Regions from separate parts of the Bifidobacterium catenulatum DSM 16992 genome, predicted to be linked through region 3. Evidence: riboswitches for the same ligand, from Rfam matches in the RefSeq annotation. Region 3 holds a riboswitch; each other region holds the start of a gene.
The links. Region 3 has a riboswitch for thiamine pyrophosphate ahead of thiC (phosphomethylpyrimidine synthase ThiC). Riboswitches for the same ligand answer to the same signal wherever they lie in the genome.
Positions count from the first base shown of each region.

Region 1: it holds a riboswitch for thiamine pyrophosphate, as region 3 does, so the genes downstream of both, BBCT_RS05305 (solute carrier family 23 protein) here and thiC (phosphomethylpyrimidine synthase ThiC) in region 3, are expected to answer to the same signal.
Region 2: it holds a riboswitch for thiamine pyrophosphate, as region 3 does, so the genes downstream of both, BBCT_RS06280 (hydroxyethylthiazole kinase) here and thiC (phosphomethylpyrimidine synthase ThiC) in region 3, are expected to answer to the same signal.
Region 4: it holds a riboswitch for thiamine pyrophosphate, as region 3 does, so the genes downstream of both, tenA (thiaminase II) here and thiC (phosphomethylpyrimidine synthase ThiC) in region 3, are expected to answer to the same signal.

Region 1 covers NZ_AP012325.1:1,222,088-1,230,140, reverse strand. The annotation lists gene BBCT_RS05330 (AEC family transporter) at 346-1,275, shown strand; gene BBCT_RS05325 (LOG family protein) at 1,303-1,845, opposite strand; gene BBCT_RS05320 (SDR family oxidoreductase) at 1,906-2,700, opposite strand; gene BBCT_RS05315 (acyl-CoA reductase) at 2,755-4,257, opposite strand; gene BBCT_RS05310 (LuxE/PaaK family acyltransferase) at 4,254-5,396, opposite strand; gene BBCT_RS05305 (solute carrier family 23 protein) at 5,443-6,732, opposite strand; TPP riboswitch at 6,920-7,027, opposite strand; gene BBCT_RS05300 (ABC transporter ATP-binding protein) at 7,171-7,917, opposite strand; gene BBCT_RS05295 (ABC transporter permease) at 7,951-8,053, opposite strand, start outside.
Region 2 covers NZ_AP012325.1:1,464,723-1,472,775, reverse strand. The annotation lists gene thiD (bifunctional hydroxymethylpyrimidine kinase/phosphomethylpyrimidine kinase) at 1-644, opposite strand, end outside; partial or broken gene BBCT_RS06285 (thiamine phosphate synthase) at 722-1,465, opposite strand; gene BBCT_RS06280 (hydroxyethylthiazole kinase) at 1,595-2,464, opposite strand; TPP riboswitch at 2,455-2,564, opposite strand; gene BBCT_RS06275 (glycine--tRNA ligase) at 2,857-4,332, shown strand; gene dusB (tRNA dihydrouridine synthase DusB) at 4,362-5,591, shown strand; gene ftsZ (cell division protein FtsZ) at 5,768-7,009, shown strand; gene BBCT_RS06260 (cell division protein SepF) at 7,040-7,519, shown strand; gene BBCT_RS06255 (YggT family protein) at 7,613-7,894, shown strand; gene BBCT_RS06250 (DivIVA domain-containing protein) at 8,003-8,053, shown strand, end outside.
Region 3 covers NZ_AP012325.1:1,033,452-1,041,504, forward strand. The annotation lists gene thiC (phosphomethylpyrimidine synthase ThiC) at 88-2,730, opposite strand; TPP riboswitch at 2,931-3,034, opposite strand; gene BBCT_RS09150 (hypothetical protein) at 3,205-3,354, shown strand; gene BBCT_RS04430 (arsenate reductase/protein-tyrosine-phosphatase family protein) at 3,407-3,781, opposite strand; gene BBCT_RS04435 (5-methyltetrahydropteroyltriglutamate--homocysteine S-methyltransferase) at 3,927-5,048, opposite strand; gene BBCT_RS04440 (sugar O-acetyltransferase) at 5,243-5,872, shown strand; gene BBCT_RS04445 (autorepressor SdpR family transcription factor) at 6,166-6,468, shown strand; gene BBCT_RS04450 (SdpI family protein) at 6,480-7,262, shown strand; gene BBCT_RS09615 (hypothetical protein) at 7,430-7,558, shown strand; gene BBCT_RS04455 (HAD family hydrolase) at 7,555-8,053, opposite strand, start outside.
Region 4 covers NZ_AP012325.1:1,251,226-1,259,278, forward strand. The annotation lists gene BBCT_RS05395 (aryl-sulfate sulfotransferase) at 1-372, shown strand, start outside; gene BBCT_RS05400 (ATP-binding cassette domain-containing protein) at 487-1,287, shown strand; gene BBCT_RS05405 (pyridoxal phosphate-dependent aminotransferase) at 1,358-2,521, opposite strand; gene ppgK (polyphosphate--glucose phosphotransferase) at 2,677-3,444, opposite strand; gene BBCT_RS05415 (glycosyltransferase family 2 protein) at 3,688-4,701, opposite strand; TPP riboswitch at 4,818-4,928, shown strand; gene tenA (thiaminase II) at 4,921-5,688, shown strand; gene BBCT_RS05425 (YhbY family RNA-binding protein) at 5,814-6,119, opposite strand; gene BBCT_RS09640 (hypothetical protein) at 6,186-6,317, opposite strand; gene BBCT_RS05430 (energy-coupling factor transporter ATPase) at 6,311-8,053, opposite strand, start outside.

The DNA.
Region 1 (8,053 bases), 190 kb from region 3:
GCCGCCAGACAAACTGACCTCGACAAGACCATCGGTATTTATCAGGAGAGTGAGAAGGTGCTCAGTGAGGATCTTCCGGTAATTCCGTATGTGGCATACGAACGTGGCCGCAGCCTGTGCGAAGGGTGTACATGCCGACTACTACTACATGGTAGTACCTGAATACTACTGTCACCAAATAATATGATGATCATCTGAAACATACGAAATCATACGTTTCGAAATACATCACCGACTGCAATTCATATCCGTGCGGTATGAGCATGCATAAGTATGTTTATGCCGCACGGTCATATTGTGTCAAGTCACCTACGACGCGCTGACAGCACTCCTATACTCGGCCGTATGTTGTTTCAAGCCGGATCTTTGCTCCTTGTCATCATCAGTGTCTATCTGCTCAAACGCATCCACATCTTCTCGGACAAATCCTACAAGGTGGTGCAGGGGCTGGTGTTCAATCTCACCCTGCCGTGCGCCATCGTGATGAGTTTCGCCACGAACAAGCATCCGATGAATCTGCTGTGGCTGGTGGTGTTCGGCCTGTTCGCCTGCATGATTCCGCTGTTTATCGTGTATTTCGGCTCACGAGGCGACGAGCCGAAATACCGTGCCTACCAGATGCTCAACGCATCAGGCCTGAACATCGGCGCGTTCTGTCTGCCGGTGGTACAGACCTTCATGGGGCCGAGCGCGGGACTGCCGGTCATCATGCTGGATATCGGCAACGCCATCATCGCCACAGCGGCATCCCTGACCATCACCCGTTCGCTGCTGCATCTGGGAAGCCCCACCAAAAACCTACCGATGAGTCTCAGAATCAAGAACATCGCGCGCGACTTCTACTCATCCATATCGTTCGACTGCTACATGCTCATGCTGGTATTCATGTTCGCCGGCTGGACCGTACCGCAATGGATCGTCACACTGATCACACCGTTCGCCAACGCCAACGCGTTCGCAGCAATGGCCATGATCGGCTTGATGATGGAAATTCCCGACAATCACAAAGACCGTTCGGAATTGGGCAAAGTCATCGCATGGCGGTTCCTGTTCAGCATCATCATCGCGCTGTCCGCATGGTTCCTTCTGCCGTTAGACGAACGCGTCCGAGAAATCGTGGTGCTGGCCGCGTTTGCGCCGGTGACGATCTTCTCCACGAAATTCACTGATTCACTGACCGGCAACGCGAAACTTGCGGGCTTCTCACTGACCGTCACGGCCATCATCGGACTGACGTTCATGACGATTCTGCATGCAGTCCTGCCGGTGACCTGAAGTTTCCGGATGACGGCCACGCAATCCCTATGCATTATGCGTTGCGATGATACGTTCGATTTCGGCCAGATCAGATGCAAAATAGATACCATGCTGACGTTCCGTGGTGGAGAAGCCCGCATCGACCGTGCGCTGTAGGAACGCTTTCATATCATCATAGAATCCGTTGAGATTATAGAAGATGCAAGGTTGGTCCAGCTGATCAAGACAGATTTTCGACACCACCTCGCTGATTTCCTCCAACGTTCCCGTGCCGCCGGGGAAAGCGATGAACACGTCTCCAAGCTCGATCATACGGGTCCGTCGTTCCACAATATTCGGCACGACAACCAGTTGGGTCAGGTTATGGTGAGCAACGCCTTTGTCCACAAACATCTGTGCCTCGATACCGGTCACGTCGCCGCCGCGGGCGAGTACGGTATCGGCGATCACGGCCATCAATCCTTCGTCGGATCCGCCATACACCAGTCTGTTGCCATTGTCCGCAATCCATATGCCAAGTTCCTCAACGGCTTTCTTATATATGGGATCGTTCCCCTCATGCGCGCCGAGATACACGGTGATGTTCATACCCATCCTTCTTCGCCGGCGAACATGCCGGCATCACAAACCGTCAATCAAAACCACACTTTAACGCATCACCAACCCCCCGTCGACATGCAGGGTCTGACCAGTGATGAATGAGGCGTCATCGCTGGCCAGCATAGCCACGGCCCCGGCGATATCATCGGCGGTGGCGAGTCTGCCCAACGGTGTAGACGCGATGATGCGCTCGCGTACATCCTCAGTGGTGGCGCGGCTCGATTCGGTGCCAATGGTGAGCCCGGCCGCGATGGCATTCACGGTTACGCCCCATGCTCCAGCCTCCTGTGCCAATGATCTGGTGAAACCCACCAACGCACCTTTTGCCGCGGTGTAGTCATGATACGGCACGATCGGGGAGTCGACGAGATTGCTGGAGATGTTGATGACGCGTCCTCCGGCCTGACGCCGCATCTGCGGCAGCGCAGCTTTGCAGGTGTTGTATGCGCCCTTGAGGCATCCTTCGAGCTGTGTCGTGTAATCGGACCATCCGATGGTGTCGAATGTCTTGCGGTTGCGTGGGTCGAACGAATAGCGGGCGAATGCGTTATTGACGAGAATATCCAATCCACCGAATGTGGCGACGACAGTGGATATCATGTCGCGCACCTGCCCGTAGTCGGTGACATCGGCTTTGCAGGTGATCACGCGACCGGCCGCCCCGCAATCATTCATAATGCGTTGCGCGCACCGCTCCGCACGCTCGTCATCGCTGACGTAGTTGATGGCCACGCATGCGCCGGCGAGAGTCAGTCGCAACGCGATCGCCGCGCCGATGCCGCGACTCGAACCGGTCACCAACGCGACGCGTCCCTTCAATGGCAAGGAATCGGACTGCTGCATGGAAGTTCCTTTCGGTTTTGGACATATGGGTTTCGTGTGATTGCTTGAATGCGATTATTCGACATCCATATCGAAACCATCGCAGTACATATCGGTGTTGCGCTCGATATCGACCACATGCACCAAATCGAGCAGATTGAAACCGCCGTCATGGTGCCAGCCGGATTTCGCGCGGTTCATCTCCCCGAGCGGGCATATGCGGTCGATACCTGCCGACCCGACGCGTTGCGCCACGTCGAACAGACGATTCGGCCCAAGCGCTACGCCGCAAGTCTGCAGCCACTGAGCATAGGGACGCAACGAAGGCAGCGCGTCTTCGACATGGTCGACCGCCACGATATTGACGGTACGGTTCAACGGCGTGGACAGCGAATCGGCCATACCGACGGACGGATAATACAACACCGTCCAATCAGTGCCTGAACGCGACTGTATGACGAACGGATTGTCGGACGCGCCGTCCGCGGCCCCAGCCATTGATTCGGCCCCCAGCAGCAACGCTTTCATCTGCGCGGTGGAACGTAGCCGCTGAATCGCCATCGATTCCTCTTCGGATGGTGTGGAACAGGGATATTTACGTTGCTGGGACGATAACTCACATGCGAGCAATTCAGCGACCTGCGCGGGAGGAACGGCCCCGCCGCGCTCCACGAACATGGTCTGTGGAGCCAGACAGCTTTGCTGATCGTATGTGGCCACATCAACCGCCATGCGATGCACGGTATCGGTATACAGGTCGGTCCGCAGGGACTCACGGCCGATTAGCGAGAAACCGATTTTCGCGCCATAACTCAGGAACGGCTTCCCGGCACGCACCCGTGGACGGATTGCCTCAGTGGTATGCGATGAGCCATACGCGATCACCGCGTCAGCCTCGCCAATCGCGGCGTCCTCCAAATCCGTGGTGCCGCCATGCCACGGCATAATCGCCAAGGCATCCGCCATATCAGGATCGACGCTTCCCAAAGAACGGGCGAACAACACCGGCATCAGCGGCTCATCAAACGACGATTTGCCGAGAACCGCGCTTTTCACCAACAACGACATCGTCATGCTCCATACCGGAATACCCGGTACATTGCTGGAAAACACGTGGAACGACAATTCCGGTCCATACAGCCGCGTATATCCGCCCGAACGATTCGGACGATACTCATCAAGCATCTGCGGACAATCCAGTTCATCATCAACGAAACGCAGCAATTCCCGTCGCCGGAACATGCGCATATACCGTTTCAGCTCGAGACGTACCATGGAGGCATCGTAACCGGTAATCGCGGGAATAAGACGTTCTGCAAGCCGACGTTCCGGATATTGCGGATTCGTCCACAACTCGGCGGCCCGCGCGATGACATCGACGATTCTATCCGTGGAATACCGTGCTAGCGTCGCATCGCGATGCTGCCGTACGGAATCAGCCAGCGTATGCACCATACCGGCATCAAGCCGCGGGAAACGCAGCGTCACCGTATCGCCGCCGGGCAATGAAACATCATGCGTATCGAAATCGTCGAACGCGAATCCGCGCGGTGCGTAAAAAACGTCGACGACGCTCATGCGTTGGCCGCCATTACCTCATCAACGGTAATCGAACAGCCACGCGCCTCGGCGCCTTTCGCTCGGCCGTTGAGTGTGTAACCATAAGAAGATCTCACTCCCAGATCTTCCGTTAAAATCGCCAGGCAGGAATTCCAATTCGCCAAATCGTAATGCGCGATCACACCCTGCTCCTCGTCTGGCACCGGCGCAAGCGTGGCCGGATCAAGGAACACGGAACGTACCCACGACGGCGTCTCCTTCGAATAGTTCAATGAACCATCTGTGTAATAGGACAGGATGTTCTGATCGTAAATCTGCGAACTCAACTCCGTCATACCATACATATTCACGCAATGCGAACGGTCCACGCCAAGCGCACGAGCAAATGCCGCGTACAGATCATCAACCGTCATATCGGTGCGAGTGCTCTTGAACCCGCCCGTATCGAACACGCGCGAATCAGAGGCAAGACGATAGGTTTTATGCTGCTTGTCCAAATAATCCAACAAATACAGATAAGCCGAGGAAGCGCCCATCAGCATCACCGGCGCATTGTCGGACACTGCTACGTCAAGAAAACGCTCAACACCAGCGAAATCAAGACCATCCTTATGAAAGAAGAAGCTGCTGCCTTCCTCGCCACACTGTTCCACAGCACGGGTCAAATACCTTGACAGCGACGAATGCTCGTTCATATCCCACGCGGGGGAGAGAACGGCGATACGGATGCGTTCGCGGTCCGGCATGATGAAATGCCGAAACGGCACGATCATCGATTCGTCCCACACTTCCAGATCGGGGTGAAAATTACGGCCACGCTGACCGGGATGCGTGGTGCCGCTGGTGGTGAATACCGCTTCACAATCCCGTTCGGGCACGGAAGTGAGCGTCAGCATTTTGAAGCCGTCGACGGGCATGGGCGGAATCTGCATCCAGTCGGTGAGTGTCTGCGGGGTGACGCGTTTGGACATGCAGTAGGCCCGGTATGGCAGATTATGCTCGAATTGGAAGGCGAAGATGCGTTTCGCGAGCGTGTCGAACGCTTCGTCCGGTGCGCGGGAGCAACCGTATTGTGTGATGAAATCGAGCACTTTTTGCTTGATGATCGTCTTCTGTCCGTTGAGTTCCAGGGATTCCTGCGATGCTTGCATGTCCATTACCATATCCTCTCCGTCATATGTCGGATTGCCTCAATGATGTTGATTATTCTGCTTGTTTTGTATGTTCCGTGGGTTTGTCCGTATGCCGTGCGATTGCGTTTGGCAGATCGATGATAAGGGCCTTGAGTATCACTACGCTGAATGCGCCGACCAGAATCGAGTTTGAGAAGAACACGTGCATGCCGCCTTCAAGTCCGCTTAATGCGTTTGGCAATGCGATGCCAAGCAGGAGGGATAGGCCTATCACCACTTGGGTCTGATCGTTGTTCTCCGCCTTTCGTAACGTGTTGAGTCCGGTGCTGATGAGGCTGGCCGCCGCCGGCAGGAAGATGCCGCCGATTACCGGGGAGGGGATGAGCGACAGTACGGCGCCGGCTTTCGGTATGAAACCAAGCGTCACGAATACCACACCTGCGATAATCACCGGTACACGGGTGCGGGTCTTGCCTTCGTCTGTGACCTTGAGCAAGGCCACGTTCTGCGGATATGCGGTGGTGGTGAAACCGCCGATCAGTGAGGAGACCGCCGATCCGGCCGCTTCTCCGGCGAGGCCGTAACGCACCTGGCGGTCTTCAAGCTTTGTTCCTTGGATTTCTGTGGCGGCTTGGTACACGCCAAGCGCTTCCATGATGGCCACCATATAGGCTATGAAAAACGGTACGAAAATGGCGGCGTTGAAGTCGAAACCGCCGTATGGCATGAACTTCGGCAGACCGATCCATGGCTTGGACGCCACTTCGGAGAAGTCCGCCATGCCGAACGCCAAAGACAGTATGGTGCCTGCGGCCAGCGCGATCAGATATGACAGCGCCTTGAGCATGCCTTTGCCGAATTGGGAAAGCGCCACCACCAGCATGCAGGTGATGATGGAGACGGTCAGCGTCTTCGGATCGGCGAATCCCGGGTCTCCTGGCGCGCCGCCAAGGAATTCGCTTAGTGTGAAGCCGGAGAGTGACACGCCGACGAGGAGAATGATTACCCCCGACACGATTGGAGCGAATAGAAACCGCAGTTTTTCGATCACGCGGGTCAGGCACAATACCAGGAATATTAGCGAACTGACGAATATGGATGTGCCGGCGGCGGCCAATGATCCTGCAGCACCGGCGGAGATCATCAGCGCGTCGAATGCGGCGGACGGTCCTTGCACGATGGGAAGACGCACCAGTTTTGTGGCTTGGATGAGCGTGACCAGACCGGACACTATGAAGATGGCATTCACCATGTTTGATGACAACGCCAGAGGAAGGCCAATGGCTCCGGCCACGAACACGGGGTCGAGCCACACGTTTGACACGAGTACATGCTGCAGGCCGAGCAGTGTGTTTTTCATGGTGGCTTTTTTGACGGTCCGCTCTGTCGTGGTTTCCTTCGCGTTTCGCGGTGGTTCTGCGTTTTGCGATGGTGCCGCTTGCGTTGTTTCTGACGATGACGCTGTCCCGGCCATGGTTCCCTCTCTCCTTCGTCGGTTGCTTGCGCGCGCCGAAAATACAAAGGGCCTTGTCCCTTTAATGGGAGCCACACGTTTTCCCAGTACTCCCTACGCAAGCGTTATCTTGATCAGGTCGAAAGGTCCGGGCGATGACCACCGCCCATCTCAGCCGTATTCGGCACCCCTGTACTTCGGACGGAGACAATCATAACGTCACCGTCCAACCAAAAGCCCTGTGGCATGCGAGCGCTTTGAAAAACGCATGTCATAGGGCTTTTGCGGTAGTCGGTCCAGCTGGTTGCGCAATACGCGCGGGGTCGCTTGGCCGTGCGAGGTCTGTTAACGGCGTCGCTTGATTGGGGCCAGTTCGAATATCTCGTCGGAGGCCTTGGCCACTTCCGGACTATGCGTCACGATGATGACGCAATGCTGTTCGTCATGTGCCAAGGCTTGAAAGATGCCCATGATGTCGTCCTGCGTGGCGAGGTCGAGATTGCCGGTCGGTTCGTCCGCCACGATGATGGCTGGGTCGTGGCTGAGCGCGCGGGCGATCGCCACACGCTGCTGCTCACCTCCGGAAAGATGCAGAATGCGTTCGTTCGCATATTCCTGCGGCAGATGCACTTGTACAAGCAGATCGTTGACGATCTCTTTCTTCGAACGGTCGAAGGTCTTGCCGGAAGCGTCCATCGACAGGATGATGTTTTCCGCGACGGTCAGATTCGGCAACAGATTGAAACCTTGGAAAATAACGCCGATATCATGACTACGGTACCGGTATCGATCCTGCTTCGACAAATCGTTGCCGTTGTACAACACCTTTCCCTCTGTGGGATTGGCAAGCCCGGAAATCAGCGATAACATAGTGGTTTTGCCAGCGCCGGAAGGTCCGGTGATGGCGTGCACACTGCCCGACTGAAAATCATGACTGATATTTTTCAGCACGCGCTTGCCGCCCTTGGTATACGAGTAGCTCACATCGTCCAATCTCAGCACAGGCATATCGGATTGTTGCGAAGCTGTATTGGTGGTTTTGTCGGTTGATACGGTAGTTTGATCAAGACGTGTCTCGTCTGTTTTGGCCATGTCAAATCCTTTCAACGAATGATGATTGATGGTTCAGGAACGGTCGGCAAGAATCTGCAAAGGCTCGTATCGCAATACGAATACGACTGCGACTAATGCAGCGATGAGCGTCAGCCCAAGACCTACCAGCAGCAGT
Region 2 (8,053 bases), 430 kb from region 3:
CGGAACCAAGTGACTTTGCCGCTCGGTTCGACGAGCACATCACTGGCGTCCTGCGTACCATGGCCGCCAGTGACGAGCACCGCACAGCCGAAATGGCCGGCAAGCAGATGGCCTGCCGTCACCATGTCGTTTTCGCTGGAGATGCTTTCGCCATTCTCATAGTCGATCGCATCGGCGCCCTGCTCAACAGCCAGCTCACACAATGCTTGGGTTTCCGGCATGTTTGGTGTGATTACGGTGGCGAGCGGGAACAGCTTGGAAGTCAATGCGGCGATCGCGTCATCTTCGATGAGCTTCGCACCGGACGTTGCCACCATCACTGGATCAAGCACAATATTTTCGGCATCATGAGCGGTCAAACGGTCGGCAATCACATTGATGAGCTCAACGCTCGACACCATGCCGATCTTCACCGCGACCGGCGGAATATCGTCGAACACGGCGTCGATCTGCGCGGCCAGCATTTCCACAGGCGTGTTCGTAACCATCGTCACGCCTGTGGTGTTCTGCGCGGTCAGCGCCGCAATGGCGGTCATGCCGAATACGCCATTGGCAAGCATGGTTTTCAAGTCCGCCTGGATACCGGCGCCGCCGGAGGAATCCGATCCCGCGATGCTCAATACCGGTGGCAATGTGCTGGTCATGAATGACTCCTTACTTGCTCTTGCTTACTTATGATCTGAAGTTTTGAAATACTCGTGATCCGTGATTCTTACTTGTGCGGCACGTGCCCGTGCTTTGCGTCGCCGCGCACGGCCTTCCACCGCGAAACCATATTGCGGGTCGCTTCTTCCGGATCGCTTGCGCCGGCGATTGCCGACACAACGAACCAACCGGCTGCCTTCGAATGCGCGAGCATCTCCATATCGTCGGCGCTCACACCACCGCCGACCACAACCGGAAAATCGCTCGCATCGCAGATCGCATTGATCTGTGCCTCGTCGAGCGTATGTCCGGAACCGTCGTTGCCGCCCACGGAAGCTTCCGGCTTGGTGATGGACACATGCAACGGACCTGCCCCGATGTAGTCGATGCAGCCGGCAGGTAGCTCGTTGATGAGCTTCACCAAGCTTTCCGTTTCGGCAGACAAGCCAACAATGGCATCTTCCCCAAGTAGCGCGCGGGCTTCCTGCGGTTCCAAATCAGTTTGCCCAATATGCACGCCGTCAACCTTGATGCCCTTGTGCCGTGCTTGCCAGACTACGTCCACACGGTCGTCGATCACGAACGCCACGGAATCGGATTTGCTGTTGTGTTCGATAACCTGTGCGATATCGCGTGCCATGCTGGTGATATCTTTCGCGTCGGTATCTTTGGCCCTCAGCTGGATGAACGTTGCGCCCCCGCGCAGCGCGTCCTCAACCACGCTGGTAATCGGTCGTCCCTTGCAATCCTGCGGGCCGACCACAAAGTAGGCGCTCATATCGAATGTATCGCGCATCGATGCATATGAATAATTGTCCATATAATCACCCTTCTCGGTAAGTGGTTCGGAAAGCCTACAATGTGAAACCGGCATTCGTCCGTTTTTCCGCATACGCAATTGCCGAACTCTGCATAACATGCCGCATGGTATGCAGAGTAGCGGCAAAGTCTAGTCGATGATGATTTCGGAGGCGGCGACTTCCTCGGCGGTGACGTTCCAAAGCGCATCAAGCAGCGCCACTTGGAAGGATCCCGGGCCTGAAGATTTGGCTTCGGCGATTTCGGAAGCTCTGTTGTACAGCAGCGAAGCGGAAATCGTAGCCACCAACGGTTCCGCTACGGCTAAATATGTTGCGGTCACGCCGCCAAGTGAGCAGCCAGCGCCGGTGATCTTCGTCATCATCGCGCTGCCGCCTGGCAGACGGAACACATGCTCGCCGTCGGTCACCAAATCAACCGCACCGGAAACAGCCACCGCACCAGCGCCGATGGGGGAGCGTTTCACAAGATGGCGGGCCAGCCTCTTGGCCGCATCAACGGCTGCATCGACCTCGTCCACAGCCTCCACGCCTGCCGGACGCGTGCCGGGAACGGTAGAATCGTTTTGAGCAAGGCCCCACATCGCATCGAGTGCGATGATCTCACTCGCATTGCCACGCACGATGGTTGGCGTATAGGTGCGGAACGATTCAAGAATGGCGGTACGGGTTTTGCCGATGCCCGCGGCGACCGGATCTAGCACCCACGTCTTGCCGTTCTTGTGCAGTTTGTAGGCGATTTCCGGCAGCGCATCTTTGAAGAACGGCAGCAGCGTGCCCACATTGATGTAGTTCGATCCGGCGATTTCCGCAGTGTCGATTACATCGTCCGGCAGAAAGCTCATGGCGGCAGTACCTCCGGCGGCAAGCTGCGCGTTGGCCACAAGATTCATCGTAACGAAATTGGTAAACGACTGCGCCAAAGGCGTGGTCTCTCGTACTCTGTTGACTGCCTGCACAATCTGTTTGCGCAGCGTTGCCGAAAATGAGTCATCGCTCATTGTCTGCTCCCTACGTTGGTCCTAACCAACAGGTTCAAAGGGTCAGGCATCCGCCTATCTCAGCTTCCACTTTCGTCGGAAAGCCCCCCTGCATGTACATAACGTACTCAACCTATACAAAGGCCCTGACACTGGAGCGGTCCAGTCGATTCCGGGATCAGGTGAATGCAGCACGTTCTCGTAAATATTAGGTGCGTACGTAAATCTCATAGGCAAATCTGAATAAGAAAACCGTGATGATTGACTGCAATATCTGGCCGCTGCTGCTTGACAACGACACTGTTGAAGGCGAGAACGCCACGAAACAGTAACGCGGGTGGCGTTCTGTCACCGCGTAAAGGTAGGCTTTGCGCTTGTAAAGACCCCAAACCGTTCAAACCAGAAGGTGCATTGTGGCTGTATCCAAACTCGATGAAGTCGTATCCCTCGCCAAGCGTCGTGGCTTTGTTTTTCCCGCCGGTGAAATCTACGGCGGAACCCGTTCCGCGTGGGATTACGGTCCGCTCGGCGTCGCGCTGAAAGACAATATCAAGCGTGAATGGTGGCGTTCCATGGTCGTCACCCGTGGCGATGTGGTGGGCGTTGACACGTCCATCATTCTTCCGCCGGCCGTGTGGGTGGCTTCCGGCCACGTGTCCGTGTTCAACGATCCACTGATCGAATGCCTCAACTGCCACAAGCGCCACCGTGCAGACAAGCTTGAGGAATCCTATGCCGAAAAGCATGGCGACAAGCTGCCGGAAAACGGTCTTAAAGATATTGTGTGCCCGGATTGTGGCACCCGTGGCAACTGGACCGAACCGCGCGACTTCAACATGATGCTGCGTACCCACCTCGGACCGGTCGAAGACGAAAACTCGCTGCACTACCTGCGCCCGGAAACCGCGCAGGGCATTTTCGTGGACTTCAAGAACGTGATGACCTCTTCTCGTTCCAAGCCGCCGTTCGGCATCGCCAACATGGGTAAGTCCTTCCGTAATGAAATCACCCCGGGCAACTTCATCTTCCGTACCCGCGAGTTCGAACAGATGGAAATGGAATTCTTCGTGGCTCCGGGCACGGATGAGGAATGGCACCAGTACTGGATCGATGCACGTACCCAGTGGTACATCGATCTTGGCGTGAAGCCGGAAAACCTGCGCCACTATGAGCATCCGAAGGAGAAGCTGGCTCACTATTCGAAGCGCACCGTCGACATTGAATACAAGTTCGGCTTCCAGGGATCCGATTGGGGCGAACTCGAAGGCGTAGCCAACCGTACCGACTTCGACCTTTCCGCGCATGCCAAGCACTCCGGCGAGGATCTGAGCTACTTCAATCAGGCCACCGGCGAAAAGTACGTGCCGTACGTCATCGAGCCGGCCGCAGGCCTGACCCGCTCTCTCATGGCCTTCCTCGTTGACGCCTACGACGTTGACGAGGCACCGAACACCAAGGGCGGCGTCGACAAGCGTACTGTGCTTCGCCTTGATCCTCGCCTGGCTCCGGTCAAGGCCGCCGTGCTGCCGTTGAGCAAGAAGCCGGAACTGCAGACCGTGGCACATGATCTGGCAGCCGACCTGCGTCAGCATGACTGGATGATCGACTACGACGAAGCCGGTGCGATCGGCCGTCGCTACCGCCGTGAAGACGAAATCGGCACCCCGCTGTGCATCACTGTCGATTTCGACACGCTTGACGATCAGGCCGTCACCATTCGTGAACGTGACACCATGCAGCAGGAGCGCGTCGCACTCGACAAAGTGGCCGATTATGTGGCTGCACGCATTGGCGAGAAGCATGTGCGCTATCCGCAGCTACCGGTTGAGATGGGCGGCGAGGCTTGGCCTGAGTCCGTTAAAATCGCCGAAGCCGGTGGCTTGTACTAAAGCTGGTTACTGGTTACCATAGCGTTCTTATGCCAGATAGCATTGTGACTGCTTGCGAGGAATCCGACGTGCTCGACCCGCGTACCGACGCGGTGAGGCCGTCGGTTCCTCCGATTATTAAGCCTGTTGATTTAGGGCCGGTGCATGTTGAAACGCCGGTGGTTCTTTCGCCTATGGCGGGAGTGACTAACTGGCCGTTCCGCGTGATTTGCGAAAGCTACGGGCCGGACGGTCTGTACGTGGCTGAAATGATTACCGCGCGCGCGTTGGTTGCCCGCAATCCCAAAGCATTGCGGTTATGTCATTTCGCTCCCAGCGAGAATATCCGCTCGCTGCAACTGTATGGCGTGAATCCAGCAATCGTGGAACAGGCTGCGAAAATCGTCATCGATGAAAACATGGCTGACCATGTCGACCTGAATTTCGGATGTCCCGTGCCCAAAGTGACCAGACGCGGCGGCGGTTCGGCGTTGCCATGGAAGATGGATCTGTTCCGCGAGATCATCCAACGCGTAGTCAAGGTTTGCGACGCGGCCAATGTGCCCGTTACGGCGAAGATTCGTGTCGGCATCGACCACGAGCATGAGACGTTCCTTGAAGCCGGGCATATCGCGCAGGAGGAAGGTTGCAAGGCTGTTACCTTGCACGCGCGTACTACCGCCGAATATTACGGTGGGCATTCCGACTGGAGCAGAATCGGCGAATTGGTCGAGGCGCTTGATATTCCAGTGTTCGGTAACGGTGACATTTGGGGTGCGAACGATGCGCTTGCCATGGTTGCCGAAACCGGTTGCGCTGGCGTTGCGATCGGCCGTGGTTGCCAAGGCAGGCCGTGGCTGTTTGCCGATATTAAGAACGCGTTCGCTGGCAGTGAGAAGCGTGTCGACCCTACGCTGGGAGACGTGTGCCGTGTAGTTGAACGTCATGCGGAATTGTTGACTGAATTCTATGATGGCGATGAGCAGATGGCCGTGCATGATCTGCGTAAGCATATCGCGTGGTATCTCAAGGGATTCCCCGTTGGGGGCTCCACCCGTCGCGCGTTCATGGAATGTGAAAATCTTGAGGATGTCAGAACCGAAATAGGCAAGCTGGATCCAGACACCCGTTTCCCCGAACGAGTGGTCGACAAGCCAAGGGGGCGCGTACGCTTCGCAAAGAAAGTGCATTTGCCTTACGGGTGGTTGGAATCACGGGAAACGACGCACGATGAACGTCAGGCGTTGTTCGGTGACGATCCTATGGATGCCAGTTATTGAACATGACATGCTGATGTGGTTAAATTGTGTGGGGGCGCCGAAAGAAGATACATCTCAGGCGAAATGAACACGTTAGCAGTAAAAAAGTGAAAAAACGTCGTTACACACGACGAAAAGCGCGCGTATTACGGCGCGTCTGCGATAAAGTTGTGCGTAAACGCGAGTGACAGGAGACTATGGTGAGCGAGATTGCCCAGACTGACAATTTCAATGACAAGACGAACATCAAGGTTGTCGGTGTTGGTGGAGCTGGCGGTAATGCCGTCAATCGCATGATTGCCGAGGGTCTTCAAAGTGTTGAATTTATTGCGATCAATACCGACGCGAAGGATCTGATGCGTTCCGACGCTGATGTCAAGATCTCCTTGAACGATGCCACTAGCCGTGGTCTTGGCGCCGGTGCTGACCCGGAGAAGGGCGCCAAGGCCGCGCAGGATCATCAGTCTGATATCGAGGAATCGCTCAAGGGCGCCGATATGGTGTTCGTGACCTGCGGTGAGGGTGGTGGCACCGGTACTGGCGCAAGCCCGATCGTGGCTCGTGCCGCACACCAGCAGGGTGCGTTGACCATTGCGGTGGTTACCCGTCCGTTCAGCTTTGAAGGCCCCCAGCGTGCGGCTTCCGCAGCACTTGGCATTGAGAATCTGCGCAAGGAAGTCGATGCGTTGATCGTGATTCCGAACGATCGACTGCTTGAGCTTTCTGATCGCACCATTGGTATCGTCGATGCGTTCAAGACCGCCGACACCGCGTTGCTGGCAGGCGTGCAGGGCATCACGGACCTGATTTCTTCCAATTCGTACATTCACGTCGACTTCAACGACGTCAACGCCATTCTGCGTGGAGCGGGCACCGCACTGTTCGGCATCGGTTCCGCTCGGGGCGAGGATCGCGCTACCCAGGCCGCCGAAATCGCCATCAGCTCTCCGCTGCTGGAAGAAAGCATCGAGGGTGCTCACGGCGCTTTGATCAACATCGCAGGTCCGTCCGATCTGAAGCTGCAGGAAGCGGCCGCCGCCACCCAGCTGGTGGGCAAGGCCATCCACCCGGAAGCGCAGATCATTTGGGGTCTTTCCCTCGACGACGCCTATGGCGACGAAGTGCGTGTCACCGTCATCGCCGCAGGCTTTGACGCCAACTCCAAGAAGGCGGCTCAGACCGAGGCCCAGAAGCAGGCCGAGTCTGCGGAAAACACGATTCCGCTGTCGGCGCTGTCCGCGGCTCCGAGAGCGGCGGCTCAGCCTCAGCCTCAGCCTCAGCTCATTCAGACTCCGGAAGCCCCGAAGGTGCAGCCGCTGTCCACTTATATTCCGTCCACTCCGGAACCCGTCGTTCCGTCATTCGATCAGACCACCGAGCATGAGGTGGTGTCTTCGAGCGACGCCGGCGATTTGGATATTCCGGATTTCCTGCGCTAAAAGCAACGCGCAGACGCGAAAGGATCGTTTATGGCAGGTTTTATGAAAAGCGCGATGTCCTATTTGGGCATGACCGACGTTGCTGAGGGTGACGAGGATTTCAGCGAGGAGGATGAGAGCAGTGCAACCTCGTTCGATTCCGACCATTCCGTGACCCCGATGGCTTCGACGCCTGCCGCGACGTCCGTTCCGCGCGAACAGACCAAAGCCAACCCGTTCCAAGGAGGAAGGGTGAGCCGGATCACCACGATTCACCCGAAGTCCTATGAGGACGCGCAGCTGGTCGGGCGTGCCATTCGTGACGGCGTTCCGGTGGTGCTGAACCTAACTGGCGTTGCCGAGGCCGTTGCGTATCGCATTGTGGACTTTTCCGCAGGCGTGGTTTTCGGCGTGCGTGGCTCCATCGAGCGTGTCACTCCGCGCGTGTTCCTGCTGAGCCCAGCCCAGGTGAACATCAAGGTCGAAGAGCCGCAAGCGAATAACTCGTCGCACGATCTGTTCGTCGACTGACGTAGACGAAAGCCATTGCGAAAGCAGACTGTGCAAAGTCTCCATCAGCCATGATGGAGACTTTGTTATGTTCTGTTGCTATGGTGGTACTCCATGATTCTGTCTTTGATTGGTAGCATCGTCCACTTTCTGGTTAATGCCTACATTCTGGTGCTGTTCATTCGCATGATTCTCGATTGGGTTGCCGTGCTGGCTCCGTTGTGGCGTCCACGGGGGTTGGCTGCATCGCTGATCGACGCCATTTACCAGCTGACGGAACCGCCGCTGCGCTGGCTACGCCAATATATCCGCCCTATTCCAATGGGTCCCATCTACTTCGATGTGGCATTCATTGTTCTTTATTTCATTCTCATTGTTATTGATTTCCTCATTTAATACATGTCAAATGCCGATTTTTCGCAAAAAATCGGTGGTTCCGTGCTAGAGTCAACAAATGAAAGCAACAACAGCAAGGCATCAAGCCCAAAGCGAGGTGTAAGATTTATGGCTCTGTTGACGCCGAAAGATATCAGAGAGCATACTTTCCAGACCGTA
Region 3 (8,053 bases):
TCGCCATACAAGCAACAAAAAGGGATTGCCCGGCCTTCTACCACACCAGACAATCCCGTTCGTCACAAAAACCTACTACAGTTCGGTCTACTGGTACAGATGGCCGCCCTGCTCGCGGAAGCGCTCGCTCATGGCTTGCATGCCGGCAGCGATGGTTTGCGCGTCGGCGACGAGCTTCTCCTGTGCTTCGGCATTACCGAATTTTTTGCGGATGTTTTGGCTGATGGCCATGGAGCAGAACTTTGGACCGCACATCGAACAGAAATGCGCCATTTTCGCAGGCTCGGCCGGCAAAGTATCATCATGGAACGCGATGGCGGTGTCCGGATCGTAGCTCAGGTTGAACTGGTCGAGCCAACGGAATTCGAAACGTGCCTTGCTCATGGCATTGTCGCGGTCGATGGCATGCGGATGATGCTTGGCGATATCAGCTGCATGGCAGGCGATCTTGTATGCGATCACACCTTGCTTCACATCGTCCTTATTCGGCAACCCAAGATGTTCCTTCGGTGTCACATAACACAGCATGGCAGTACCATAGCGGGCGATTTCCACACCGCCGATCGCCGACGTGATGTGGTCGTAGCCGGGAGCGGTGTCAGTGGTGAGCGGTCCAAGCGTGTAGAATGGCGCGTCCTTGCAGATCGCCTTTTCCATTTCGATGTTCATGCGCACGGTGTCGAACGGAATATGGCCAGGCCCTTCGATCATCACCTGCACGTCGTGTTCCCATGCACGCTGGGTAAGCTCGCCCAAAGTCATCAGTTCGGCAAACTGTGCCGCATCGTTCGCATCGGCAAGCGATCCCGGACGAAGTCCATCACCCAGTGAGAACGCCACATCGTACTTGGCGAAGATCTCACACAATTCATCGAAATGCGTATACAGGAAGCTTTCCTGATGATGCTGCAAACACCATTCAGCCATGATCGAACCGCCACGCGAAACAATGCCTGTCATACGGTTCGCCGTCAACGGCACGAAACGCAGCAGCACACCGGCATGAATCGTCATATAGTCCACGCCCTGTTCGCACTGTTCGATCACCGTGTCACGGAACAGTTCCCAGCTGAGCTTGGACGCATCATCCTCCACCTTTTCGAGCGCCTGATACATTGGCACGGTACCAATCGGCACGGGGGAGTTGCGCAAAATCCATTCACGAGTGGTGTGAATGTCGTTGCCGGTAGACAGATCCATTACAGTGTCGGCACCCCACTTGGTGGCCCACGTGAGCTTCTCCACCTCCTCGTCAATAGACGAAGTGACCGCCGAATTGCCCATATTGGCGTTGAGCTTGGTGAGGAACTTCGAGCCGATGATCATGGGCTCGGCTTCGGGATGGTTGATATTGCAAGGCATGACGGCACGTCCTGCGGCCAGTTCGCTGCGCACCAGTTCCACGCTACAATGCTCGCGTTCCGCCACATAGCGCATTTCCGGTGTGATGATGTTGTGGCGTGCGTACCACATTTGCGTCACCGGATGATCCTTGGCCTTCATCGGCTTATGCTGGCGGCCGCGCCATTCCTTGGAAGCCTTGCCACGTTTGATGGCGCGTTTGCCGTCATCTTCCAAATTGCGGCGACGTCCTTCATACTCCTCGACGTCTCCACGGTCAAGAATCCAGTCCAGACGTAGGGGAGCGAGACCCTCCTTCGGATCGCATTTCGGACCTTCGGTGTTGTAATCCTTGAATGGTGCGTTCGGTCCGACGCCAGGCGTGTCAGACAGTTTGATTTCGGTGTACGGCACTTGCAGATCGTAGGAACCGAATTCGTTTTCGAAATGCACCGGCGTGGTTTTACGAATATGGGCTTTGTCTCGCTGCTTGGAATCGCGTGCGGCAATGTCGACACGCTGTTGCTTGGCGAGCTTGGATGCGGCCTTGGCTTCCTTCGCATTGGTGAACTTCTTTTCGCCGGATGCGCCGTCGGCTGTGTTGTCAGGGTTGATTTCCGCTGTTTTCTGGGCTTTCATGCGTGGTGCGTACCCGTGCTTTGCGTCGCTACGTACGGCTTTCCAGCGCGCTACCATATTGCGGGTTGCGGCTTCCGGATCATCGGCTCCTGCAATCGCGGACACCACGAACCAGCCTGCCGCCTTTGAATGCGCTAGCATTTCCATATCATCTGCGGTCACGCCACCGCCTACCACTACCGGAAAACCACTGGCTGAACAAATAGTGTTGATCTGCTCTTCGTCAAGCGTGCGACCGGAACCGTCATTGCCGCCTACGGACGCTTCCGGCTTGGTGACGGAAACATGCAACGGCGCAGCACCGATATAGTCGATGCAGCCGTCGGGCAATTCGTTGATGAGTTTGACCAGGCTTTCCGTTTCCGCCGACAATCCCACGATGGCATCTTCGCCAAGCAGTGCACGGGCTTCGCGCGGTTCCATATCGGTCTGTCCGATGTGAACGCCGTCGACCTTGATGCCTTTGCTGCGGGCCTGCCAGACCACGTCCACACGGTCGTCGATTACGAATGCCACGGAATCCGACTTATTGTTGTCTTCGATGATTTGCGCGATATCACGCGCCATGTCGGTAAGATCCTTCGCATCAGCGTCTTTGGCGCGAAGTTGGATGAAGCTTGCGCCCCCGCGCAACGCATCATCGACAACGTCGGTGATCGGTCGGCCTTTGCAATCCTGCGGTCCTACCACAAGATAGGCGCTCAGGTCGAAGCTGTCTCGCATCGACGCATATGGATAATTGTTCATGATTCCCCCTTGATTATGCTGTTTTGGGTTGGGAAAATTTGAATTCGTCAGTAAATGGGTATGCTGACACGCCCGCATTCTTGGATACATGGGATGGAAACGAAATTACGATTAATGATTTCGCGATGCAGGCTGTTTAGCTGACGCGCCTGTTGCGTTGACTCTTACGGATGCCAATTGACGCTGGCAATGCGTGTGTGCTGTGGCACTCATTCTCCGCTCCCTACGATGGTGTTAACCAACAGGTTCAAAGGGTCAGGCATTCGCCTATCTCAGCTCCGTTAGGGGAGCCCCCCTGCTTTATGTGTTGGCTATGAACTTACGCCCTGCACTGGACGTAACTTTCATCGAAGCCCATAGATGAGTCAGGCCAGTCGTCACTTTCGCATGCATCGTCTTCATCAGTATTACGTCCTTGCCGCGCAACTCACAGCGAAACTCTCCTTGCAGGCCACTTCGATATGACGGATCGTGTTGATGAGTGTGAGTTGGGTTACTGGTCGGGCAAGCTTTTCTGAGGGGTATGCCGGAAGCGGCCGGGGAGGCATGGTCAGTGCCGAGGAAGTCGCCGACCATCCGTACGACTATGCCGACACTTTCATCCGCAATACGATGGTGTTCACCTAAAATGCTTTGGAAGGGTCTTGGTTGGCGTCGAACGGATGCTGGTCAAGACCCTTTAGAGCTTCATGATGTTCTCTTCGATGTGACGGATAACAGTAATGAAAGCCTCATCGTTTTGCCCGGTTGGATCTGACAGATTCCAATTATCGTCGAAAGCCTTGCCGATATAGGGACATCCCACGTCGCAGCCCATGGAAATCGCGATATCAGGTTTTGGAATATCCGAAATCAGTTTGGAGTATTGCGTTTTCTCCATGTCGATGCCGTAAAGCTCTCTCATGAGTCGTACGGCATCCTGATTGATCTGCGGCTTGGTTTCCACACCTGCGGAATAAAAATCAAAATCGGTTCCGCGTAAATGCTTTCCCAACGCTTCGGCAATCTGGCTGCGGCATGAATTATGCACGCAAATAAAAGCCACTTTTCTCATAGCTTCCCCTGTCTGCGATGTTATGATTTCGCGATTGCTGTTCCGTATTATACGTTTCGTCCAATGCTCCGCGTCCACATCATCGAATAACACAATGCCCGGTGCGACCATGGCATAAGCTGGTCGTACCGGGCATTGGCTTGGATTATTCGCCCCAGACTTCTTCGGCGATGGACCTTACGAGTGCGATCTTAGCCCACTGCTGCTCCTCAGTGAGCTTGTTGCCTTCCTCAGTGGAGGCAAAACCGCATTGTGTGGACAGGCACAGACGCTCCAACGGCACATACTGGGCCGCTTCGTAGATGCGAGCCTTGATCGTTTCCGGATCTTCAAGTTCCGACCTCTTGGAGGTGATGAGGCCAAGCACAACCTGCTTATCACCGGAAACCTCAGCCAGTGGCGCAAAGTCACCGGAACGGTCGTCGTCGAACTCCAGATAGTAGGCGTCCACGTTCTCTTCGCCAAACAGCTTGGCTGCGACCGGAGCGTAACCGCCGGATGACAGCCATGTGGAATGGAAATTACCGCGGCAGATATGGGTGTTGATCACCAGGTCGTCAGGCTGGTCAGCGATCACCGCGTTGATCACGTCGAGATTCTCCTGCTGCAGGCGAGCCGCATCTTCGTCGCTCCAGCCGAGACGCTCACGCACGCTCTTGTCGCACAGGCGAGTCCACGTGCAATCGTCGAACTGCACGTTACGGCAGCCGACGGCATACAGGTCGGCGATGACCTGACGATATGCGGCCACAATATCCGCGGTCAGCTCGTCGTCATCCTTGTAGAACTCGTCGTACGGGTAGGCGTTCTTGTTGCCGGTAAGCACGAAACGGGTCTGCGCTGGGGAAGGCATGGTCTGACGAGCTACGGTATTGTCATCTTCAAACTGCTTGACGAACTTGAAATGCTCCACGAACGGATGATCGTGTCCGTCGAGCTTGCCGGTCACCGTGGCAGTGTCGGCGGGAGTGACCTCGTCATGGAAGGCAACGCGATGGGCGGCGGCGACATGGTCCACGCCATTGAAGCCCCACATGAAATCGAAATGCCACCAGCCGCGACGGAATTCACCATCGGTGATGACATGCAGGCCGGCGGCCTTCTGCTTGGCAACCAGATCAGCGATCAGCCTGTCTTCGACAGCCTTCAACCCGGCGGCATCAATAATACCTGCAGCATAATCTGCGCGAGCCTGCTTGAGTTTGTCCGGACGCAGATAAGAACCGACCACATCGGCGCGGAACGGCGCATTCTTGGAATATGTCATGATCCTCCTTCGACTATTGACTTGTGATTAACAATCAAAATGACAAAACCAACAATATGCTACCCCACCACCCACGAACGCGAAGCGCTTCTGCTCATGTTTTCGAAGGCGTGGCTTGTTGCCTCTGTAACTCCCTATATATGGCAGATTCATATATAATCACAACGGACATGAACGACTGCAAGGAGGCTGCCATGACTGTGCCGCAACGAGTGCTTGACACTATGAATTCCGGACTGATCTACACCTGCGATGACGAAGAGATGATCAAAGCGCAGCAGGAACAGATGGAACTGCTGTACGACTTCAACGCAACCCGCCCCAGCCAAATGACGCAACGCAACGAAATCGCACGCCAACTGCTTGGCGAATTCGGCGAGGACGCTTATATCGAACCGCCGTTGCATGCCAATTGGGGATGCAACACGTATTTCAGTGCGCACGCTTACGCCAATTTCAACCTCACGTTGGTTGATGATGGTGAAGTGCATATCGGCGAACATACCATGATCGGCCTGAACTGCACTATCGTTACCACCGGCCATCCGATTCGTCCTGACCTGCGCGAGAAGGTCACACAGTATTCGATGCCGGTCGTCATCGGCCGTAATGTGTGGTTGGGCGCCAACGTTACCGTGCTTCCCGGCGTCACCATTGGCGACAATTCGGTGATTGGCGCATGCTCGCTGGTTATCAAGGACATTCCCGCCAATGTGGTCGCATTCGGACAGCCATGCAAGGTGTATCGAGAAATCGGCGAACATGATGACGTCTACTATTGGCGTGACCGCATGATCAACCCGCCCTACGACCAGAAGCAGTAAACCATATCACTATCGACCAACCGTTAAAACAGGTCGAATCATCGTGAACTGGTCGTTATGACAGATCCACGATTCCATAATTTGCGACTGTCAAGTGAGATGCCGGGCGCACCATTGCTCCACCATACGGGTAAGGCGCGCCTTTTTCTGTGAAAACTCAGTCCTAGCTGCTCCAATCAATCATGCTTCCCACCATAATGCGCGAAACGTAACGCATACATGTCCGCGGTAGATATTTAGATAATTATCTAAATAAGAAAATGTTTAAACATTGCGAAGTGAAGGAGGAATGCATGGCGGGAGAGGGATTCAAGGCGCTCTCCGATCCCACGCGACGGCGCATTTTGGAATTACTGCGCGAACGTGACATGACGGCTGGTGAACTCGCGGAACAATTCAACATGAGCAAACCATCGATCAGCCACCATCTGACCACGTTGAAAACTGCGGGACTGGTAACCGACGAACGGCACGGGCAGAACATCATCTACAGTCTCAACACCACGGTGATGCAGGATCTGATCGGATGGTTCATGGGATTCATGGACAGCGATGGAAACGTCAATCAAGCGAATGATCAAACAGGCAATAAATAAAGGAGGGTCTTATGCGCGGGAATAACTTGAACGATTTCAAAAAGGCTTTCGATAACAACATCAACAATACCAAAGACAAGAACAAGACTGATTCGGGGGAGAAGATCGCTCCGATCGGACGCAATCTGTGCATTGTGCTTGTTGCACTGTGTGTAGTCAACATCATCGCACATCTTGCCTGCTATAGTCGGCTTCCCGAAAACGTGCCAATTCATTGGAGCGCCGATGGTTCGGTCAATGGTTATGGACCGCGTGCCGTAACGTTGATTCTTGATATATTACCGTTGCTGTGCTTGGGACTTTTCCTCGTCATCCCGAAGATGGATCCCAAGGGAGAAAACTACATGAAGGCCAGCGGACTGTATCGTGGATTCGTCATCGCGTTCACGCTCATTATGTGCGGTGCCACATGGTTCACCGAAGCCACCGCATTCGGTGTGATCCCGGCTACTGGTGGTCCTGTTGGACTTATCATCAGCGTGGTGCTGGGAGCGCTGTTCGTCGGCTTAGGCAATTACCTTCCGCGCATGCGCCAGAATTACACTTTCGGCATCAGAACGCCTTGGGCTTTGGCTGATGAGAACAATTGGAAGCGTACGCAGCGTGTAGGTGGCATCTCTTTCATGGTATTGGGAGTGTTATTGGTCGTAGCGGGCGTTGTCAGCTCTGTCGTGCCTGTGGGCGACATGCTCATGGCTGCAATTATTGTGGCGATAGCGATTTGTGCGGCGCTCGTTCCCTATGCGTACAGCTATCTACTATTCCGCCGCAGTCGAGGTTCGCGGAAAAACTGAAGTAACGTCATAGCGATCTAGATACCGTCGTCTTGCCGCAGAACGCAAATACAACATTGACAAACGCCGTTGGTGGGCTGGGGAAAGTTTGATGACTGAACTCAGGAGACCCAATTGAAATCAGTGAAGGAGCTGCTGCGGCTCTGGCTGGCAAAACACGCGAAAACGTGCTTTCCGACATCAATCTCACTATTCCTGCAGGCACTGTTGTCGGCGTGATCGGCGGCACCGGCTCGTCGACCTGCATGATGAAAATTTACTATCCCTCCGCCATGAAGGCACGAGCGAAGATTTAAAAATCCATGCCCAAAGATTTCAGATCGCGGCGAGCCTGATCGGCGTTAGTAAAGCAGAACGCATGCATGCCCACGGCCTGTGCGCCAGTGACGTTCTTCGCGGTGTCGTCGAAGAACACGCTGGATTCCGGCCTGAGATTGAAACGGCTCAGTGCCAGTTCGTAGATGTCGGCATTTGGCTTGTGCATCTTCTCCACACCAGACACCACCGTGCCCTGCAACAACTCCTCCAGCTGAGGGAACCGTTCGAAAGCAAAATGGAACGTCTCGTGCGACCAATTCGTCAACCCCCACACGCCGTAGCCTGCAGCCTTCAAATCACGAAGCAGCTGTTCCATATCCGGAATCATGCGGGGGAGCGCATCGCCATAGCGTTCGATGTAATCGCGGAAAATTTCAGCGATCTCCTCACCCTGCTCGCGTACCACGTCGGGATAAATGTCTTCGAAATCTTCGCCATGGTCCATACGATCCTCATAATCGTAGAAACCGCAC
Region 4 (8,053 bases), 220 kb from region 3:
TATTACCTGTACATGTTCGACAATAATTTCGGCACTTCGCTGACGCGTCCTGATTTCGACTGGACGGTGATCGACGGTATCTCGACCGAACTGTCTTCTGACACGGCGAAGTCGCAGTATCGCAAATATCTGGTCGACGAGAATGCAGGCACGTATACGGAAGTGTCGTCGTTCGACGTGCCGTATTCGCCGTATGTCAGTTCCGCACAGGAATTGGACAACGGACAGATTCTCATCGATTCGGGCATGAAGGGCCTGTTCGGCCAGTACAACGAGGATGGCGATCTGTTGGTGCAGTTCAAGATGACGTTGAACAGCGCGTACATCTATCGCGTGTACAAGTACGATTTCTCGGGATTCTATTTCGACTGACGCGTAAGCGTTCGCGAATCTTGATGGGGCTGGAATCTGAACTCCTTTCGGGGGTTTGGGTTTCCGGCCTCGTTTCGTATGCGGCGGGTTCGGCGCGCCCGTACAATGGGCAGCATGGGTTTTTTCGATTCGTTGTTTTCATCCAAGCGTCCCGAGGGGGCGCGTGATGTCACGTTCACGCTTGACCAGGCCGGCCACACGTATGAGGATGGCAATATCGGTTTGAAGCCGACGTCGTTGACGATCACTCCGGAAAGCAAGCGTGTGGCCGTGATTGGGCTGAATGGTTCCGGTAAGACCACGTTATTGCAGTTGTTGGATGGCGCGTTGGCCGCGACGTCCGGTTCGGTACGCGTCGACGCGGATGGCGTTGCATACGACCCGTCGGCGAAGCGTGATCTGAAACGTATCGAATCGATGATTGGTCGTGTTCGCCGCGAGGAGATTCCGAACAGTTATTACAAGGCGGATTCCATTCGTGAGGCGATTGATGAGCCGTTGAAGAAGCATAAGGTGCCGGAAAGCGAACGTCAGGCGATTATCGGCAATCTGTTTGCGCATTTCGATTTGGCTGCGGTCGCGCGCGAGTCTGCTTCCGCGTTGGACAGCGAGAAGCGCCATCTGCTGGCGATTGCTTCCGCATTGAGCTTCTCTCCCGCAGCGATCGTTGCCGACGAGCCGACTAAGGGTTTGGATGAGGTGGCGTCCGCGCATGTGGCGAAAGCCTTGTTCAGTTACGACAAGCAAGTGGTGTTCGCCACGCATGACACGGAACTGATCACACGCGCGGAATATGCGATCGACCGCACACTGGTGGTCGACGACCATCAGGTGGTGTTCGACGGTGGCCCGCATGAGGCCGTCGCCTTTTACACAGATCTCATCCGAGCCAAATACGAGGCAGCCAAAGCCTGATTCATATTCCGATCGATTCGTATTGGCCGCTGTACCGTCATTGGCGTTAATTGCGGCACAGCGGCACGATTCAAGCGATCATTGTGTTGACGGTGTCAAGCACCACTTGCACATTATGCCGAAATTCGTCGGATTCCGGCAGCAGCGAAATCGCAAGATAGCCGTTCGAAGTCATATCAAAGAAGTAGCCGGGTTGGCCTGAAATTCCATGGCGTTCGATCATGGCCAATACCAGCTCGTTCTCGTCGAGTACGCTCGGCACGCGTAACAGCACGTTCCATCCACCCTCGGCACGCAATACGCTGACCATACCGTTTTTGTCGGCGTTCAGCATGGCATGCAATGCGGTGAGATTGGCTTGCACGCGGTTTTTTACGCGCGTAGTCTGAGCTGGAGCCTCCTGCAGCATGAGGGGAATCTGTTTGGCGATGATTTCGCTCATCGGCAGATAGTCGTCGGCGATCACGTCGAGCCTGCGCCTGGCTTCTTCCACCTCTCCTGCCGGGCCGGATACTTGGATCCAACCGACTTTGGCGTGCGGCGCGGCCAACGTTTTCGAAAACCCGTCCAACGCGAAGGTCAATGCACCTTTCTCTCCCGCAAGACGCGCGTTGCCGTCGAATGGTTCCAGATCGTAGTCGTAGAACACCTCGTCGGCGATGATGGCCACCTCATGGTCGTGGCAAAGCCGCACGATGGCTTCACGTTCCGACGGTTTGACATATGAACCAGTCGGATTATTGGGGTTAATGAGTACCAGTGCGCGGATACATTCGCCTTCTTCACTTTCAAGTGCTTCGCGCAGTTCGGCCACATCGATGTACCAAGATCCGTCGAATCGCTGCTGGTATTCGATCATGTCGACACATTCGAGTCGTGCGATCGATTCGATGAGAGGATAGCCGGGTTTCGGCGCGAGCACAGCATCGCCGGCGTCGCACAGGAGTTTGATCAGCCACGAGTATGCTTCGGACGTTGAGCTCAGTATGTACAGGTCTTCGACGGCAACATCATTGCCTCGCCCTTGAAGGAATGCGGCCAACGCTTCGCGCGCATACCGTTGGCCGTGTGGCTCAGCGCCATATATGTCTGGCAGAAGTTCCGGCGCGAGCGCATGCTTGGTTGGATTGGAGTCGTTGAGTTTGCCGAGCGTGATGCCGCTTGTTTTGGCTTCCGCTTCCGCTTTGGCGATGGGATTGGGCTCGCTGATATCGACTCTGGAGGAAAAACGCATGGTCTCCACCATACTCCTTGGGTTGCGCAAGTCGTTACGTCAAGCAAGATGGTATGCCTTCGCTTCACAAATGTTGACGGTATAAGCGAGAGCCGCCCGACGAATCGGACGGCTCTCGCTTATACGAAAGTTGGGAACCTTAATGGTTCACGGCATCACTTCTGCTTGGTGCTTGCGTAGTACGCGGCACCGATGATGCCAGCCTCATTGTGCAACTTGGCTGCAACGATCGGGGTCTTGATGTCGATGTACGGCAGGAACTTCTCAGACACACGAGACACGCCGCCGCCGACGACGAACAGCTGCGGATCCAAGTAGAACTCCATCAGGGAATAGTACTTGGTCAGTCGCTTGGCCCACTTCTTGTAGCCCATATCAAGCTTTTCACGGATAGAGGATGCCGCGTACTTTTCGGCGTCGCCCTTGCCTTTGAGCAGTTCCAGGTGGCCAAGCTCGGTGTTCGGGATGAGTTCGCCGTTGAAAATCAGCGCCGTGCCGATACCGGTACCCAGCGTGGTTGCCACGACCAGACCATCCTGGCCCTTGGCCGCGCCGAACTGCTGCTCGGCAAGGCCTGCCGCGTCAGCGTCGTTCACCACGGTGACTGGACGTCCGCAGGCTTCGGAGAACACTTCTGTGACGTCCACGCCAACCCAAGACTGGTCTAGGTTGGCCATGTAGCCGAGCTTCTCGCCCACGTGGATCGGCGCCGGGAAAGCGATGCCAACCGGAGCGGATTCGGGAACCTCGAAATGCTCGAGCTGCTGGCGAACGATTTCACCGACGGCCTTCGGAGTGGAAACTTCCGGAGTAAGAATCTTCAGACGCGGTTCGGCAAACTCGCCCTTTTCGAGGTTAACCGGGGCTGCCTTAATGCCGGAGCCTCCAATGTCAACGCCAAACGCCTGTGCAGTTTCAATCATCTTCGACCTCTCCTATCAAGGTACATAGTGGGTGTTATCGAACCGGTAAGCGCCATAGTAACTCGCCCCATGCCCCAAAACGCGCCGAAAAAGCATAAATGGTGAATACGATTGCATAATTTTTCGCAATGAAATGATTCATTCTGCAACTTTTTTCTGCAAACGATTCGCCCCATGTCAACTCAACGCATCGGCATGGGGCGAATCGTAAGAAGATGACCGTCTGAAGACGGCGCAACCGCATCACTTGAGCGGCGGCATCGGCTTCCAATCCGGATCATGCAGCAGCTTGCGTGAATCCCACCAACCCTTGGCTATCTGCACCAAGCCGGTCTTCACATGCTCTCGGTCCACCATCACCAGACGGATGACTTCCTTGGCGGCGGTCAGCAGCGTACCCAGACCGAACATCAGCGGACGGTAATCGCCGAACGCCATGAAATAGCGCGCCATGTAGCCTCGGTTACGCATGATGTGGTAACGGTTCATGTCAGAGGTGGAGTTGAGCTGGCGCACGCCGGCGATATCCCAATTGCCGATTTCACGAGTGCGGCGCAGGATCACGTCGGGCACCACAATCGGGTTGGTGACTTTGCTGGCGCGGTAGCCGTACATCGTGTCGTCCCAGTAGATGAAGAAACGCGGATCCGGCAAGCCGATCTGTTCGACGATGTTGCGGCGGAACAGACCCCCCTCGAAGCACAGGGTGTCCATCACGCGGTAGCCGGGGCGTCCGAATGCGGCCGGAGCGATCGGATTGGGGATGCCGAGGGAAATGATGAAATCGTATTGCCAGTAGAACGGGCCGCCGTCATAGTCGTATCGGCTGCCTTGGATCACATCATGGCTGCCGGTCCACTTGGCAAGTCGTTCGATGGCTTCGGGCATCACGGCCACATCGTCGTCCATCACCCAGAACCATTCGGATCCCAGCTCATATGCCTTCTTCACACCTGCGGAGAATCCGCCTGCGCCGCCGAGGTTGTCGGATTGAGGCGCATACACCACGCGACTTTCGTTGCCCGATTGGTCGGCGATGGTATTGCCCCACTGCGCGGTGACCGCTTCACGGAAATCGTCGACCATGCCTTGGGTCGCATCGCTGTGCTCGTTGTCAACGACGACGATACGCCATGGTGCCACAGTGAGTTTTTCGATGGATTCGAACAGGGTGGCGAGCAGCTGCTGACGCTTGTATGTCACCACGACGATAGCCAGCTTTTCGATGGTGTTCTTCGCAACTTGCTTTTCAGTCATACGTTCTATTCTTGCACTCGCCCTCAACCGAACATCGCCTGTGTTCGCATCATGCGGCACGATTCCATTCGGCGGACAGGCTCTTGCACATTTCGGACGGCTTTGCCATAATATACGGCGTAATGCAGGGGAACCCGTGTTTGTCGGGTTGAGATAGGCCAAGTGAGGCCTGAACCCTTTGAACCTGATGGTTAATACCAGCGTAGGGAGGCATGTCTAATGACTGCTGTGACATCAACAACCAATTTCGATTATGAGTTCGACGCCGCCAAAGGCATCCAACGCAACAATCTTCCTCCGTTCGCGCAGCGCATGCGCAAGGCTGCTGACCTGGTTTGGGAGGAAGGCTACCAGCAGCCGTTCATCCGCGAGCTTGGTGAAGGCACACTGCAACGCGAGCGTTTCGCCTTCTATCTGCTGCAGGATTTTCGTTATGTGAACGATTACGCCAGAGTGCACGCTTTGGGATTAGCCAAGGCCACCGACCCTGAAATCATGGCGTTCATGCTCAAGGTGCAGAACGGCGCCCTGCAGGTCGAGACCGAAGTACACCGCTCCTACTTGGCCAGCTATGGCATCACCGAAGAGCAGATGAACAATGTGCGCCAGTCGGCCTTCGCGCGTGCCTACACGTCGAATATCCTTTCCATCGCCTATGGCAAGGATATTCTCGACATTCTTGTGGCCGTGCTGCCGTGCGCCTGGGTGTATGCGGATTATGGTTACCGTCTTGCCGCCGAGTTTGCCGACACGCTTGACGACAATCCGTACAAAAGTTGGGTCGACATGTATAAGACCGACGAATTCTGGCAGGATTCCGTGTGGCTGCTCGAACATATCGAGAAACTGGTAGCCGACGCGAGCGAGGAGCGCAAGCGCGAGCTGATTGACATTTTCGTGACCGGCGTGGAGAACGAGTACATGTTCTGGGCCAGCGCGTACGACATGCAGTACACGTGGAAGCCCGAATGGAATCAGGAGCGCTGACACCGCTCCATCGCATGTTTTCCTGACTTCCGATTGTTTATTCTCATTGCAATAGGGCGGGTGCCTTCTGATTGGTTTTCAGAAAGCACCCGCCCTGTTATGTTTGGTCGCGTCAGTTTCCCGCTTTATTCGCGTACGAGACGAATATGCTCCACGTCATCGCGATAGGAGCGGCGATAGAGCACGAAACGGTTGCCGATAACCTGTACGAGTTCCGCGTTCAGTTCTTCGGCCAGCCCCTCGCCCGCTTCCTTGGCAGTCAGTCCGGATCCGTCGAGCACGGAGCATTTGATAAGCTCACGCTTTTCAATGGTCTCGTCCGCCTGCTTGATAGCGGTTTCGCTCAAATCGTTCTTGCCGACCTGGATGAGCGGATTGAGCTTGGTAGCCAGGCCACGCAGCTGCTTGACCTGCTTCTTGGTTAATGCCATAACTTGTTCCATTCCTATTTATGATGCTTGCTCAAGAGTAGCGTGAGGGCAGTAAAATCTTGCATATCACTCCCCCGCGCCTTTGATGGCGTTCACACCGTCTTCGATGTTCTTGCGCGTGTTCAGACGTGCTTCTTCGGCGGTTTCGCTTTCCAATGCGATCAGTGGAGCGCCATGCCCATCCGAAATGCTCAGCATAGTCCAGCGATCAGGGTCAATGCGGCAATGTACGACACACTCACACCGACTACGGCGATGTCATGTTTGGCGATCCGCATGATTCGCCAGTGCGTGCGCATGATGCCTTCCTCGTAACATCGTGCGTCGAGTGCGAGGCTGAGATTATCGGCATGACGTATCGCTCCTGCGAATACCGGAATGATAATGGCGGTTATCGCTTTGATCCGCTGTACGAATGTTCCTGTTTCAATGCTGCCGCCTCGGGCTGATTGCGCATCCACAATGGCTTTCGCTTCGCTTCCTAACGTGGGCAGGAACCGCAATGCGAGGCTCATCACCAACGCGATCTCCTGCGCATGGATGCCGAATTTTGCGAAAGGTTTGAGCAACGCTTCGAATGCGTCGGTAATGGCCGTGGGAGTGGTCGTGGCAAGGAATACCGCTCCGACGATAATGACCGCAACGAATCTGCAGGCGTACAGTATAGCGATACGCACACCGTCGTCGGTGATTGGAATCGGTCCGATGTTCGTAAGAACATTGCCGGATCGTACGAAGAACACATTGAGCAGTCCGCAGAACACGAACAATGCAAGGAACATGCGAATCGATTTGAACAGTTGTTTCACGCCGATGCCTGATGTCGCAACGATCATGCCGGTCAACAGTGCGGCCACCAGTAACTGCCAGAAGGAGCGGATGGCGAATGCGGAGAACATGACCGCCAACGCGCTCACCATCTTCACGCGCGGGTCAAGCCGTTCCATAAAACTGCGGTTTTCACGGACGTCTCCCTTTGCATGTCCGGAGCCAAGCGTGTGCAGATTCTTCGAACCTGCCGTTTCGGAAGTGACATTGGTTCCGATATCTCGAGTGACGTCATTACCGTTTTGTCTACGATCAAGTGCGATCACCCGATCGGCGAGCACATCGATTTCCGTTTGCGAATGGGAAATGATGAGTATGGTGATGCCTTGTGCGTGGAGGGTTTGAATGAGATTGTGCACGCAGGTTGTGGCTGCCTCGTCAAGCCCCGCGGTCGGCTCGTCCATAATAAGGATCTGCGGTTGGCATGCGATAATGCCCGCTATGGCGGCAAGTCGTTGTTGTCCGCCGGAAAGATCGAATGGCGAACGATCGGCAAGATGTTCGATATGCAGCAGCGTCATGGCTTGATTGACGCGTTCGGATACTTGCGTTTCGTCAAGATGTTGGTTGCGTGGTCCGTAGGCGATATCCTCGGCTACGGTTTCAGCGAAAAGCTGACGTTCGGGATGTTGCATGACATAGCCGACGGTGGCGCGCAGTTTCTCGCGGTCCGCACGCTTGAGCGACTGCATATTGCCGTTGGCGCGTTGACGTGCGACGGGAATGGTATTGATGGTAATGTTGCCGGATTGCGGCTGGTCCAGCGCGCAGAGAAGACGCGCGAGGGTGGTTTTGCCTGCACCGTTATGCCCTGTGATGGCCACGGTTTCACCCTTATTGATGGTTATGGAAAGCTTATCAAGCACAGGCTTGCTACTGTTTGGATATTGGTATATCAGATTACGGATTTCAATGATTGGTACAGCTGATGTTGGCTTCGATGCACCATTTGCAATATTGGATTTGGCAATTGGATTGTCTTCTTGCGCTGTGTCTGATTCGTCCATTTCCGGAATACTTGCAGTATTACCGCGAGCGCTTTGCACGATACGCCCGTTATCCAGGCGAATGATGCGGTCGGCATTGACGAATTCGTCACGATGGTG